4 regions of the Pantoea sp. SGAir0175 genome follow, and region 1 is predicted to be linked to each of the others. Evidence: predicted binding sites of a transcription regulator. Region 1 holds the regulator's gene; each other region holds the start of a gene.
What was found. Region 1 encodes Fur, which represses iron uptake genes when iron is present. Its sites were predicted from a motif close to ATAATAATGAGAACNACTATCAA; they were not measured.

Region 1 (3,131 bases):
GATAAATGTTTAAATCGCGCAGCGCCTTTCCGCCGTTCGCGCCCACGCAGTTTCACAAACCATGGCAAAAGAACAGACAGATCGTACCACGCTCGATCTCTTCGCAGACGAGCGGCGTCCCGGTCGCCCTAAAACCAGTCCGCTGTCGCGTGATGAGCAGCTGCGCATTAATAAGCGCAACCAGCTGAAGCGCGACCGGGTGCGCGGCCTGCGCCGCGTTGAGCTGAAAATGTCCAGCGAAGCGGTCGACGCGCTTAATACGCTGGCCGAGCAGCAGAACATCAGCCGCAGTGAACTGATTGAACAAATGCTGCTGGCGCAGCTCAAACTGGCGTAACGTGCACAGACCGCACGCTGGAACACAAACTCAGCGCTTTACACATTCCGCGCTTTTCGCCGGTCTGCTATCATTCGCATAACTGTGTCGTCTTCTGACTTACTTTCACAATCAGGATTTAAGAGGTTACTCACTCCATGGCAATCGTAGGCATTTTCTTCGGCAGCGATACCGGCAACACTGAAAACATTGCAAAAATGATCCAGAAACAACTGGGTAAAGATGTCGCCGAAGTGCATGACATTGCTAAGAGCACCAAAGAAGATCTCGAAGCATTCGATATTCTGCTGCTGGGTATTCCGACCTGGTACTACGGTGAAGCCCAGTGCGACTGGGATGACTTCTTCCCGACGCTGGAAGAGATTGATTTCAACGGTAAGCTGGTAGCGCTGTTTGGCTGCGGCGATCAGGAAGATTATGCCGAGTACTTCTGTGACGCGATGGGCACCATTCGCGACATCATTGAGCCAAACGGCGCAGTGATTGTGGGCCACTGGCCAACCGAAGGTTACCACTTCGAAGCCTCTAAAGGTCTGGCAGACGACAAACACTTCCTCGGCCTCGCCATCGATGAAGATCGTCAGCCTGAACTGACTAACGAGCGCGTCGACAAATGGGTTAAGCAGATCTTTGACGAGCTGCAGCTGCAGGCGATCATCGAAGCCTGATGCTTTCCTGTCCGATGTGGGCGCTGGCTCACATCGGGCAATGGAATTACCTATAAAAATAATAGCTATGGTTTTTTAACTTTTTCCCTCAATTCTGTAGAATACCCGCAACGGTCATCTGCTTATTCCTCGGGCATCAGACTGAGACTGCGCGAAAAGGAACATCGATCTGCACGATCCCGCTGAGGTTCACGACATTTCTCCTTACAGCATCCGGGGAATTGTCCGCCGCAGCCGGTTTTCATTTCGCAGGCTGAGCTCTATAATGAGACGCAAATGAGAATGCGCGTTGACCACACATTCAAGGCCTTTGCGCCGTAAGTGACTAGCAAAGTAACAGGACAATATCCGCATGACTGACAACAACTCCGCATTGAAAAAGGCTGGCCTGAAAGTCACGCTGCCCAGACTGAAGATTCTGGAAGTGCTTCAGGGACCCGGACCCGAGTCCCATCATGTCAGTGCGGAAGATTTGTACAAACGCCTGATCGACATGGGCGAAGAGATTGGTCTGGCGACGGTATACCGTGTTCTGAACCAGTTTGACGACGCCGGCATCGTGACGCGTCATAACTTCGAAGGCGGGAAATCCGTGTTCGAACTGACCCAGCAGCATCATCATGATCACCTGATTTGCCTCGACTGCGGCAAAGTGATCGAGTTTAGCGATGAATCTATCGAAACGCGTCAGCGTGAGATTGCAACACGCCACGGTATCAAACTCAGCAACCACAGCCTGTATCTGTACGGCCACTGTGCGCTGGGAGACTGCCGCGAAGACGAGACGCTCCACGATCAGTAATTGAATATGCTATGCAGTATAAAAAAACCGGTGCCAGGCACCGGTTTTTTTATGGCTGCGTTCAGGCGACCAGCGTTTCCTGCAAATAGCGCCAGCGCGGAACCGGCGTGCTGCAGTCCAGCACCGCCAGCGAAATGCGGGTCTGGTTGTTGCCGTTAAGCATTTGCAGTTCGTGATACTGAATGGTCACTTCCTGCTGCTGCTGGGAAATGATGGCATGCTCACTGGTGGCGATTCGCATCCCTTCCCGCTGCCCGTGCAGTTTGCGAAACAGGGTTTCAGTGTCATTGAGATCGAGCTGTTTGCCTTGCGGCGTCACCATTTTGAAGTCGGGATGAAAGTGCGACAGCAGCAGGTCCATACTGTCATCGCTGCCTTCGGCCTGATTAAAAATACGTTCGATAAGCTGATGTAAAACCACCACGCTATGTTTGGCTTCCAGAGCGAGACTTGTCATTTTTCTTCCTTCGCTAACCCGCACAGCAACATTTAAGAGCGCATAGCCTACCTGAAAATAACGATTTCACACGGGTAAATTAGTTAATTTTATTAAAGTCAGATTAGTCGTAATCGCGCGCAATTACTGTTTTTTGTCTGGTTCAGCATAATCGATTCCCGTTTGCAGATAACGGGCAATAAAAAAGGGCGATTGCTCGCCCTTTGCTGATCATATCGTGCTATCAAGCAGTAAAATTATTCGCCGATTTTTGCCCAGGTATCACGCAGACCCACGGTGCGGTTGAACACCAGTTTCGACGGCTGCGAGTACACGCTGTCAGCGCAGAAGTAACCTTCGCGCTCAAACTGATACGGTGCCAGCGCACTGGCGGCACGCAGACCCGGCTCAACGAAGCCCTGTTTGATCTCCAGCGAGTTCGGGTTAATGGTGGTGAGGAAATCCTCGGCCGCGCCCGGGTTTGGCACGCTGAACAGACGATCGTACAGGCGGAATTCGGCAGGCAGCGCGTGAATCGCCGACACCCAATGGATAACGCCTTTCACCTTGCGGCCATCGGCCGGATCTTTGCTCAGGGTGTCGACATCGCAGGTAGCGTAGATGCAGGTAATGTTGCCGGCTTCATCTTTCGCCACGCGCTCGGCACGAATGACATAAGCGTTGCGCAGACGAACTTCTTTACCCAGCACCAGACGTTTGTACTGCTTGTTGGCCTCTTCACGGAAGTCGGCGCGATCGATCCACACCTCACGGCTGAACGGCACCTCACGCGTGCCCATCTCCGGCTTGTTCGGATGGTTCGGCATGCTGATGATTTCTTCATGCCCGGCCGGCAGGTTCTCGATCACCACTTTCAGCGGATCCAGC
Region 2 (3,131 bases), 460 kb from region 1:
CCATGCTATTTGGCGTGACGTACGGCGTATGGCCATCGTTGCCGTCCACGGAATCCTTAAAGCGCAGATGGTTGAGCGTATAACCGGCAATGGTGCTGAACCGTTCGGTCAGCTGGCTGCGCGCCTCCAGTTCAATGCCCTGCGCATGCACTTTGCCGGACGGGGTGTAGGTGCCGTCCTGCACGTTACGGTTGGCCACATCGTTCTGCGTCAGGTCGTACAGGGCCACGCTGTAGAGATCGCGCGTGCCGTTCGGCTGGTATTTCACCCCGGCTTCATACTGCTCTGAGGTGGTCGGTTTCAGCTGATTCCCGTCGGGATCGGTCAGCGAAGCCGGGGTAATCGCCTGGCTCCAGCTGACGTACGGCGACACGCCATTATCAAAGGCGTACAGCAGCGCGGCGCGGCCGCTGACGTGATCGTCCTGACGACGACTATTGCCATTCTCTGACACGATGCGGTCATAGCGACCAGACAAATCCAGATGCCAGCGCTGCCACGCCATCTCATCCTGCAGATAGAGGCCGCTCTGGTAATAGCGGCGCGTCTGCGCTGTCCAGAGGTAATCCGGCTGGCTGCCGATGGCCTCGCCGCTCCAGGCATTCAGCGGTGAGGCAGCGCCGCTGGCGTCGCTCAGATCATTTTTGTAGCGGTGATACTCCGCGCCGAGCGTGACGCGATGCTGCAGCGCACCGCTGGCAAACTCCGCCTGCAGCTGGTTATCGGTCGCCCATGCGCTGAGCGAAGAGCGCTCACCGGAGTAGTAGCGGTTGAGCAGGTCCGGATTGTCGCTGTTCCAGCCAATCTGGTACACCTGGTCGAGCGCCACGTTGGAATGGCTGTAGCTGCCGGTGCTGTGCACCGACCATACCTCATCGAAACGGTGCGAGAAGTCGTAGCCGTAAATCTGCTCATGACGTTTGAACTGATCCAGCGCGCTGTCGCCCTCATAAAAGCCGTCGCTCAGCCAGCGACCATTGTGGCTGTACAGCGTGCCTTCCGCCGGCACCGAGCCGTGATAGCCGCCTGAGGGATCTTTTTGCAGATAAGCACGCAGCAGCAAGCTGGTGTCTTCATCCGGCTGCCACAGCAGCTGGGGTGACAGCGCGTATTTCTCTTCGCGCGTGTGGTCGTACTGGGTATCGCTGTTGCGCATGATGCCGGTCAGGCGGTACGCCCATTGATCGTTAATCGCGTCGGTGTAATCAAAGGCGGCGCTGTTACTGGCATTGCTGCCGGTGGCGAAGCGTAAATGGCCCTGTGAAGCAAACTGCGGCCGCTTCGTGACCATGTTCACCAGCCCGCCCGGCACCGTCTGGCCATAAAGGGCAGAAGAGGGGCCTTTAATTACGTCGATGCGGTCAAGGAACCAGTTATCCACCTGCAGGATGTTGAAGCTGCCGCCGTCGCTCATCACGCGCAGACCGTCAAGGAAAGTGTTGTCGACGTCACCGCCGTGGAAACCACGCAGCGAAATGGTGTCGTAACGCGTGGCCGCGCCACCAAAGTTGGTGAAAACCCCCGGGGTATAGCCCAGCGCCTGGTTCAGATCCTGCGCGCCCTGATCGTCAATCTGCTGACGCGTCACCACGGAAATGGACTGCGGCGTGGTGACGAGTGGACGATCGCTTTTCGTGGCGCCGCTGCGGGTGGCGAGATAGCCCGCCGTGGGCGAGGTGGCGCTCTCCTGCGGCTGTGCGGTGACCACCAGAGAGGGTTCGGCAACGCCGAGTGCCGGAAACGCCAGCGCCAGCGCGCACAGCAGCCGGCCACGGTTGAGGGGGAACAGCGCGGTCATAATGATTCCTTTGGCAGAGAATAAAAGCCGCACCACACCAGCGCGGCGGTTAATGATGAGAAAAAGAGTAATTTTAAGATTGAGAATTATTATCTTTTAGTAAGGGGTGTTTCAAGATGTAAAAGATAAGTAATGGAAAAGTGTGATGCGCAGGGGATGCCGCAGCGCCGGGCATGGTCATCGCCTGGCTGTGGCATCGGGCCTGAGAAGCAGGTGCGCACGGCGGCGCACCTGACGTCAGGGTTATTTCGCCGCGTTTAGCGTCGGCATTGAGGGGATGTCGCGCGTGCTGTTACAGGTTTTATCTTTCGGACAATACTTATCCAGCAGCTTCAGCGTTACGCCGTTGGTCCAGCCAAAACCGTCCTGCAGCGGATATTCGCCGCCGCCACCACCGCCCAGCTGGGCACCGTCGACCACATACTTCTCGACCAGCTTGTGCTCGCGATCGTAAGTCTGCTGCACATTTTGCAGGAAGCGCTGACCAATCTGCTGCGCCAGCTGGTTCTGCTTATAGTGCTCCAGACCTTCGACCGCTACCCACTGCAGCGGGGCCCAGCCGTTAGGCGCATCCCACTGCTGGCCGTTGTTTACCGTCGTGGTGACCAGCCCGCCCGGTTTCAGCAGCTGTTTTTCCACGGCGGCGGCGGTACGTTCAGCCTGTTTGTCGCCCGCCAGCTGCATATACAGCGGGAACAGCGTGGCGGCGGTGAGCTGATTGTGCACCTGCTTTTTCTGGAAATCGTAGTCGGCATACCAGCCCTGTTTGTCATCCCACAGGTAACGATTGATCGCCGCCTGGCGCTTCTCTGCATCCGCAGCAAACTGCTGCGCTTTATCATTCTGTTTTGCCAGCTTCGCGGCTTTCGCCAGCGTCTGCTCCAGGTGGAACAGCAGGCTGTTGAGGTCCACCGGGGCCAGCTGGGTGGTGCGAATCGAGGCCAGATTGTGCGCATCGGTGAACCAGCGTGAGCTGAAGTCCCAGCCCGAGGCGGCGCCCGCGCGCAGATCGCGATACACCTGTTGTTTATTGCGCTCAGGCGCTTTTTTCGCGGTGTTGACATCGTCCAGCCAGGATTCGGTGCGCGGCACGTCACGGTCATCCCAGTAGCGATTGAGCAGGGTGCCGTCACTCAGCTTCACCACGCGCTTGCTCGCCTGGCCGGCAGCCACCTTATCGCTGTCCGCCATCCAGTAGTCATACTCTTTTTGCAGCTGCGGCAGATACTGGCGGTAAACGTCGTCTCCCTTGTGGCTGGCCAGCAAATCCACCATCAGGCTGAAGAACGGCGGCTGCGAGCGGCTGAGATAGTAGCTGCGGTTGCCGTTAGGG
Region 3 (3,131 bases), 1.8 Mb from region 1:
CACGCCGCCCGCCGGACGAATTGCCGCCAGCTCTTCCGGCTGGTTCGCCAGAATCAGCGATTCAAAGCCGCCCCACGAGTAGGCCATACTGAAATGGTGGAAGCGATCGAGATAATTTGCCAGCTGCGCCGGGGTGAGTTTTTCATGCAGGATGAATGAGAACAGCCCGCTGCTGCCGCTGAAGTCGCGCCGCCAGAACTCGTGGCCTTTGCACTGCGCCAGCGCCGGATGGTTGACGCGCGCCACTTCCGGCTGCGCCGCCAGCCATTCGGCCACGCGCAGACCGCTTTCTTCGTGCTGACGCAGACGCGTAGCCAGCGTGCGCAGGCCACGGCTGGCCATGTACGCGGTGTCCGCATCCACCATCTGGCCCATCAGGTAGGAGTTTTCGCGCAGCTGCGCCCAGCAACGTTCGTTGGCCACCGCAGTGCCGATCATCGCATCGCTGTGGCCGATGATGTATTTGGTGCCGGCCTGGATAGAAATGTCGATGCCATGCTCCAGCGCGTTAAACAGCACGCCCGCCGCCCAGGTATTATCAATCATGATCACCGCATCTGGCGCTTTGGCGCGCACCGCCGCGACAATCGCCGGAATATCCTGCACTTCCATGGTGATGGAAGCCGGTGATTCAAGGAACACCACGCGAGTGTTCGGCTGCACCAGCTCGCCGATTTCACTGCCGATGCAGTGATCAAACCAGGTGGTGGTGACGTTAAGCTTCGCGAGAATTTTGGTGCAGAAATCCTGGGTGGGTTCGTATACCGCGCCGCTGACCAGAATATGATCGCCACTGGTGACAAACGCGAGGATGGCATTGGCGACTGCGGCCGCACCGCACGGATAGAGCACGCAGCCGGCGCCGCCTTCCAGTTCGGTCATCGCATCCTGGAAGGAAAAATGGGTGAGGGTGCCGCGCCGGCCATAAAACAGTTCACCGCTGGCGCGTCCGGCGGTGGCGCGTTGTTTGTCCGCGACGGAGTCAAAAACCAGTGAGGATGCGCGCTGAATGACGCTGTTAACCGAGCCCTGAGTGTAACGTTTGCTGCGTCCCGCGGTGACAAGCCGGGTATCAATTTTTTTCGTTGCCATCACTGCCTTTCCTGACACGTCTCACAAAGCATTCAACTTACCACGAATCGCGGCGCGGGGTTGAGCCCGTTTGCCGAATATCAGAGTGACGCCAGCACAATCGCGGAAAGAGGCTGATTGCGGCTTTTATTACGCGGCGGAAAAGCAAAGCGCAATAAATTGCGCCGCTACAACCCGTGCGGGATGTTCGTCCATGCCAGTTGCACCATTCCGCAAACCGCATCTAACCGTAGCGGCGCGATTTATCGCGCAATCGTGCCTGTTGCTCCATCCCGCAAATCGCACCCAACCGTAGCGGCGCGATTTATCGCGCTAAACATTGCGCCGTATCAATTCAGCAGGTTACAGCTTTGTAAATAGTAATGAGAACCACTATCACTTCGGTCGGTTTTTTTGCTATGATCCGCGCTTCAATCGTGAACGGTGCAACAGAAGTCGGAGACGCAGCGTGGTAGCCAGTGACTTGATGCAAACGGACCTCTCCGTTTGGGGCATGTATCAGCATGCCGATATCGTGGTAAAAATTGTGATGATCGGCCTGTTGCTGGCCTCGGTCGTCACCTGGGCGATTTTCTTTGGCAAATACGCGGAGCTGAGCGGGGCGAAACGTCGCCTGAAGCGCGAACAGCTGGCGCTGGGCGAAGCGCGCTCACTGAATGACGCGTATCGCGCTGCCGAAAACTTCAAAGCCAACAGCCACAGCGCCGTGCTGCTCGCCGACACGCGTAACGAACTGGAACTCTCTGCTGGCAGCGAAGACCTCGACGGCATCAAAGAGCGCACCAGCTTCCGCCTTGAGCGTCGCGTCGCGGGCTTCAGCCGCCACGCCGGTCGCGGTAACGGCTTCCTCGCCACCATCGGTTCCGTCGCGCCATTTATCGGTCTGTTCGGCACCGTGTGGGGCATCATGAACAGCTTTATCGGTATCGCGAAAACCCAGACCACCAACCTCGCGGTGGTGGCACCGGGCATCGCGGAAGCGCTGCTGGCGACAGCGATTGGCCTGGTGGCGGCAATCCCGGCGGTGGTGATCTACAACGTCTTCGCCCGCATGATCGCCAGCTACAAAGCCTCACTGGGCGACGTGGCGGCGCAGGTGCTGCTGCTGCAGAGCCGCGATCTGGACCTCGGCAACGTCGATACCGCAAAAGAAGTTAACCGTCCGGCGGCGGCCCAGAAACTGCGCGTAGGATAAGTATTATGGCGATGCGTTTAAACGATGATGCGGTCGGCGATGGCGAAATGCACGAAATCAACGTGACGCCGTTTATCGATGTCATGCTGGTGCTGCTGATCATCTTCATGGTCGCTGCGCCGCTCGCCACGGTGGATGTACGCGTCAATCTGCCTGCCTCCACCAGCGCGCCGCAGCCGCGTCCGGAGAAGCCGGTTTATCTGTCGATCAAAGCGGATAAACAGATCTACATCGGTAACGATGCGGTGACCAAAGAGACGCTGGTGAACGCGCTCACTGCGCAAACCGAAGGTAACAAAGAGACCACCATCTTCTTCCAGGCGGATAAATCAGTCGATTATGAAACGCTGATGTCGGTGATGGATCAGCTGCGTGAAGCGGGTTATCTGAAGATTGGTTTGATGGGCATGGAGACGGTGAAGAAATAGTTTCACCGGCGTAATACCAGCACCATATCTGTAGGGTCGTCATTCATGACGACCTTTTTTATTATGGCGGCCCGAGCAGGCCGCCATGTCATTATGCGGTGGCAAACTGCGGTTAAACCAGATTCACCGTTACGCCGTCCTGCACCAGCAGTTCCGCGTCGCCGTGGCTGAACACATGGTACTGGTTGCCAGCGATGGTCACGGTGCCGGTTTGCTGCGTCCAGCCCTTCTGCTCGCTGCCTTCAGGCAGGATATCTTCGAGACGTACGGTATCGCCCTGGTTGCCGTTGACCATTAACTGGGTTTTGCCGTCGTCAATGAAATGATCCTTTTGGCCTTTGGATAGGACATCTTCCATGGAGAAATCTTTGAGAATGTTTTCGCTGTTAAAATCAAATACTGAAGATGCATTGTCT
Region 4 (3,131 bases), 660 kb from region 1:
CTCCCGCACCAGTAACGCAATCAGATAGAGTCCGCCCAGGCTGACGGTAATCACGCCAACCGGCAGTTGATAAGGCAGGAACAGATGCTGCGCGGCATAATCGGCGGCGCACAACAGCAGCGCGCCGCACAGCGCCGCCAGCCATAATGCGCCTTTTTCCCCGCCGCTCAGCCGGCGCGCAATCTGCGGTGCCAGCAGCGCCACGAACGAGATCGGCCCCGCCAGCGCGGTGGACGCCGCGGTCAGCAGCACGCCCAGCAGCATCAGCCACAGGCGGCTGCGCTCCACCGGCACGCCGAGCGCGCAGGCGGTGTCATCGCCCATCTCCAGCAGACGCATGCGGCGCGTTAACAGCGCCACCAGCAGCAGCGACAGCAGCAGCACCGTCACCACCGGCGGCGTTTTCGCCCAGGTGATGCCGTTGAGCGAGCCGGCGCTCCACAGCCCGGCGCTGAGCGCCGACTCCAGCGAAGCGCTGATAATCAGCCAGGCATTGAGCGCCATCAGCAGCGCGCGCACGCTAATGCCCACGATGATTAACCGAAACGTTTCCACCCCGTTGCGCCAGGCAAACAGATACACCAGCGCAGCCGTCGCGATACCGCCGATCAGCGCGGCCCCGGTCATCGCGGTAATACTTTGATTGAACAGCACCAGCGCCACCAGCACACCGCTGTAAGCGCCGGTATTGAAGCCGAGAATATCCGGGCTGCCGAGCGGGTTACGCAGCAGCGACTGAAAAATTGCCCCGCTGACACCCAGCGCCGCGCCGATCAGCAGCGCCATCATCACGCGCGGCAGCCGCCACTCCACCACAATCAGCTGCACGTTGGCCGCTCCCTGCCCGCGCAGCGCCTGCCACACCTGCTCCGCCGTAATCGGCAGCGCACCGCGCGTCAGCGCCAGCCACGTCAGCAGCGCACACGCTAATAGCAGCCAGCCGCCATGCAACCAGGCGCGCCGCGTCATAGTCCACCTCGCCCGCGCTGGCGCCGCACCAGCAAAATCAGCATCGGCGCGCCAAGGATGGCGGTCACAATTGAGACACGCAGTTCGCCTGCCACCATCATCCGCCCCAGAATATCCGCCGCCAGCAGCAGCGCCGGGGTGATCAGCGCCGTCGCCGGCAGCAGCCAGCGGTGATCGTTGCCCACCAGCCAGCGGGCAAAATGCGGCGTCATCAGGCCGATAAAAGCGATCGGCCCGACGGCGGCGGTCGCCGCGCCGCTCAGTAAGGCAATCGCCAGCAGGCCCAGCAGTTGAGTGCGCACCACGCGCGTGCCCAGCGCCGCCGCCATATCGCCGCCCATGCTCAGGCTGTTCAGCGACTGCGCCAGCCCCAGCGCCAGCGCCGCACCGGCCAGCACCGCCGGGCTCAGGGTACGCAACACGCTGAAATCGCGGATATCCAGCGAGCCGCTTTGCCAGAAGCGCAGGTGATCGTAAATGTCCGGATTGAGCAGCGACAGGCCGGAGGTTAAGCCCTCCAGCACCGCCGCCAGCGCCACGCCCGCCAGCGTCAGACGCACCGGATTGACGCGCCCGCCGCCCATCGCGCCAATCACCGTCATCAGCAGCGCCGCCAGCAGCGCGCCGCTGAAGGCCAGCGTCAGCCACTGCAGCGGGGAGTCCGCTCCCAGCAGCGCGATGCCGAGCACGATGGCAAAACCGGCACCGGCGTTCACGCCCAGAATGCCCGGCTCGGCCAGCGGATTACGCGTCAGGCTCTGCATCAGCGCGCCAGCCAGCCCCAGCGCCACGCCAGCCAGCAGACCGGCCAGCGTGCGCGGCAGGCGCGCATCGCGCACGATGATGCACTCCGCGCTGGAGCAGGAAGCGGTGAGAGCGTGATACACATCGGAAAGCGGTATTGATTTGGCACCCAGCATCAGACTGAGCGCCATGAGGAGCAAAAGCAGAATCCCTGAGCCTGCTAATGCACGGATCTGGCGCATAGCGTTCTAAACCTTCACTGTTCGACCTCGTTGCGGTGCAACGTAATGTGATAATGATATTTGTTATCGTTATTACTCGCGTTTGCCTATGTTACCATGAGTCGCCTCGCGGATGATGAGGAAAATTGGTGCAAAAAGGCGAAACAATGAACAAACCCTCTCACTTTATCGATCTCTCACTGCTGAAAACCCACGCGGCGTTTCGCGCGGTGTTTATTGCGCGTTTTATCTCGATTGTGGCGCTCGGCATGCTGGCCGTTGCCGTGCCGGTGCAGATTCAGCAGATGACCCATTCACCGTTGCTGGTGGGCCTCGCCGTCACACTGTCCGCTGCCGGCATGTTTACTGGCCTGTTGACCGGCGGCGTGCTGGCCGATCGCTATGAGCGTAAGAAGTTGATCCTGTTTGCCCGCACCACCTGCGGGCTGGGCTTTGTCGCGCTGGCGATAAATGCCGCGCTGCCCGCGCCTTCGCTGCTGGCGGTCTATCTGCTGGGCTTGTGGGACGGCTTTTTCGGTGCGATTGGCGTCACGGCGCTGCTGGCCGCTACGCCGGCGCTGGTGGGGCGCGAAAACATTATGCAGGCCGGCGCGATCACCATGCTGACGGTGCGCTTCGGCTCGATTTTATCGCCGGCAATTGCTGGTGTAGTGATCGCGCACGGCGGCGTGCTGTGGAATTACGGACTGACCGCCTTCGGCACGCTGCTGACAGTGCTGACGCTGCTGAAGCTGCCTGCGCTGCCCCCGCCTCCGCAGCCGCGCGAGCATCCGCTGCGGGCGCTGGCAACCGGCGTGCAATTCCTGTTCGCCAGCCCGCTGGTCGGCATGGTGGCGCTGACCGGTGCGCTGGTGACGCTGGCCAGCGCCATCCGCGTGCTGTACCCGGCGCTGGCACCGCACTGGTCAGTCAGCGCCGACCAGCTCGGCATGCTGTACGCCGCCGTGCCGCTCGGTGCCGCCGTGGGTGCATTTACCAGCGGCAGGCTGAAACAGGCGGCGCGCCCTGGGCGGCTGGTGCTGGGCAGCGCCGTGGCCGGTTTCGTCGCCCTGGGCCTGTTCAGCCTGATGCCGACGCTGTGGCTGGCGCTGCTGTGTCTGGCGGGCTTCGGCTACTTCAGCGCCATCAACAGCCTGGTGCAGTACGCGATGATTCAGCTGCTGACGCCGGATCATC

Region 2: C1N56_RS11415 (TonB-dependent siderophore receptor) is a predicted target of Fur. The motif match lies at 1,872-1,894, and genes of this name have one in related genera.
Region 3: exbB (tol-pal system-associated acyl-CoA thioesterase) is a predicted target of Fur. The motif match lies at 1,449-1,471, and genes of this name have one in related genera.
Region 4: fepD (Fe(3+)-siderophore ABC transporter permease) is a predicted target of Fur. The motif match lies at 2,009-2,031, and genes of this name have one in related genera.

The regions. Positions count from the first base shown of each region.
Region 1 is NZ_CP028081.1:2,917,299-2,920,429, forward strand. It holds gene ybfE (LexA regulated protein) at 62-337, shown strand; gene fldA (flavodoxin FldA) at 475-1,005, shown strand; gene fur (ferric iron uptake transcriptional regulator) at 1,358-1,807, shown strand; gene C1N56_RS13645 (hypothetical protein) at 1,869-2,264, opposite strand; gene glnS (glutamine--tRNA ligase) at 2,501-3,131, opposite strand, start outside.
Region 2 is NZ_CP028081.1:2,457,864-2,460,994, reverse strand. It holds gene C1N56_RS11415 (TonB-dependent siderophore receptor) at 1-1,798, opposite strand, end outside; gene treA (alpha,alpha-trehalase TreA) at 2,042-3,131, opposite strand, start outside.
Region 3 is NZ_CP028081.1:610,619-613,749, forward strand. It holds gene metC (cystathionine beta-lyase) at 1-1,092, opposite strand, end outside; gene exbB (tol-pal system-associated acyl-CoA thioesterase) at 1,559-2,287, shown strand; gene exbD (TonB system transport protein ExbD) at 2,293-2,715, shown strand; gene C1N56_RS02885 (Ig-like domain-containing protein) at 2,828-3,131, opposite strand, start outside.
Region 4 is NZ_CP028081.1:3,574,207-3,577,337, forward strand. It holds gene fepG (iron-enterobactin ABC transporter permease) at 1-969, opposite strand, end outside; gene fepD (Fe(3+)-siderophore ABC transporter permease) at 966-1,955, opposite strand; gene entS (enterobactin transporter EntS) at 2,102-3,131, shown strand, end outside.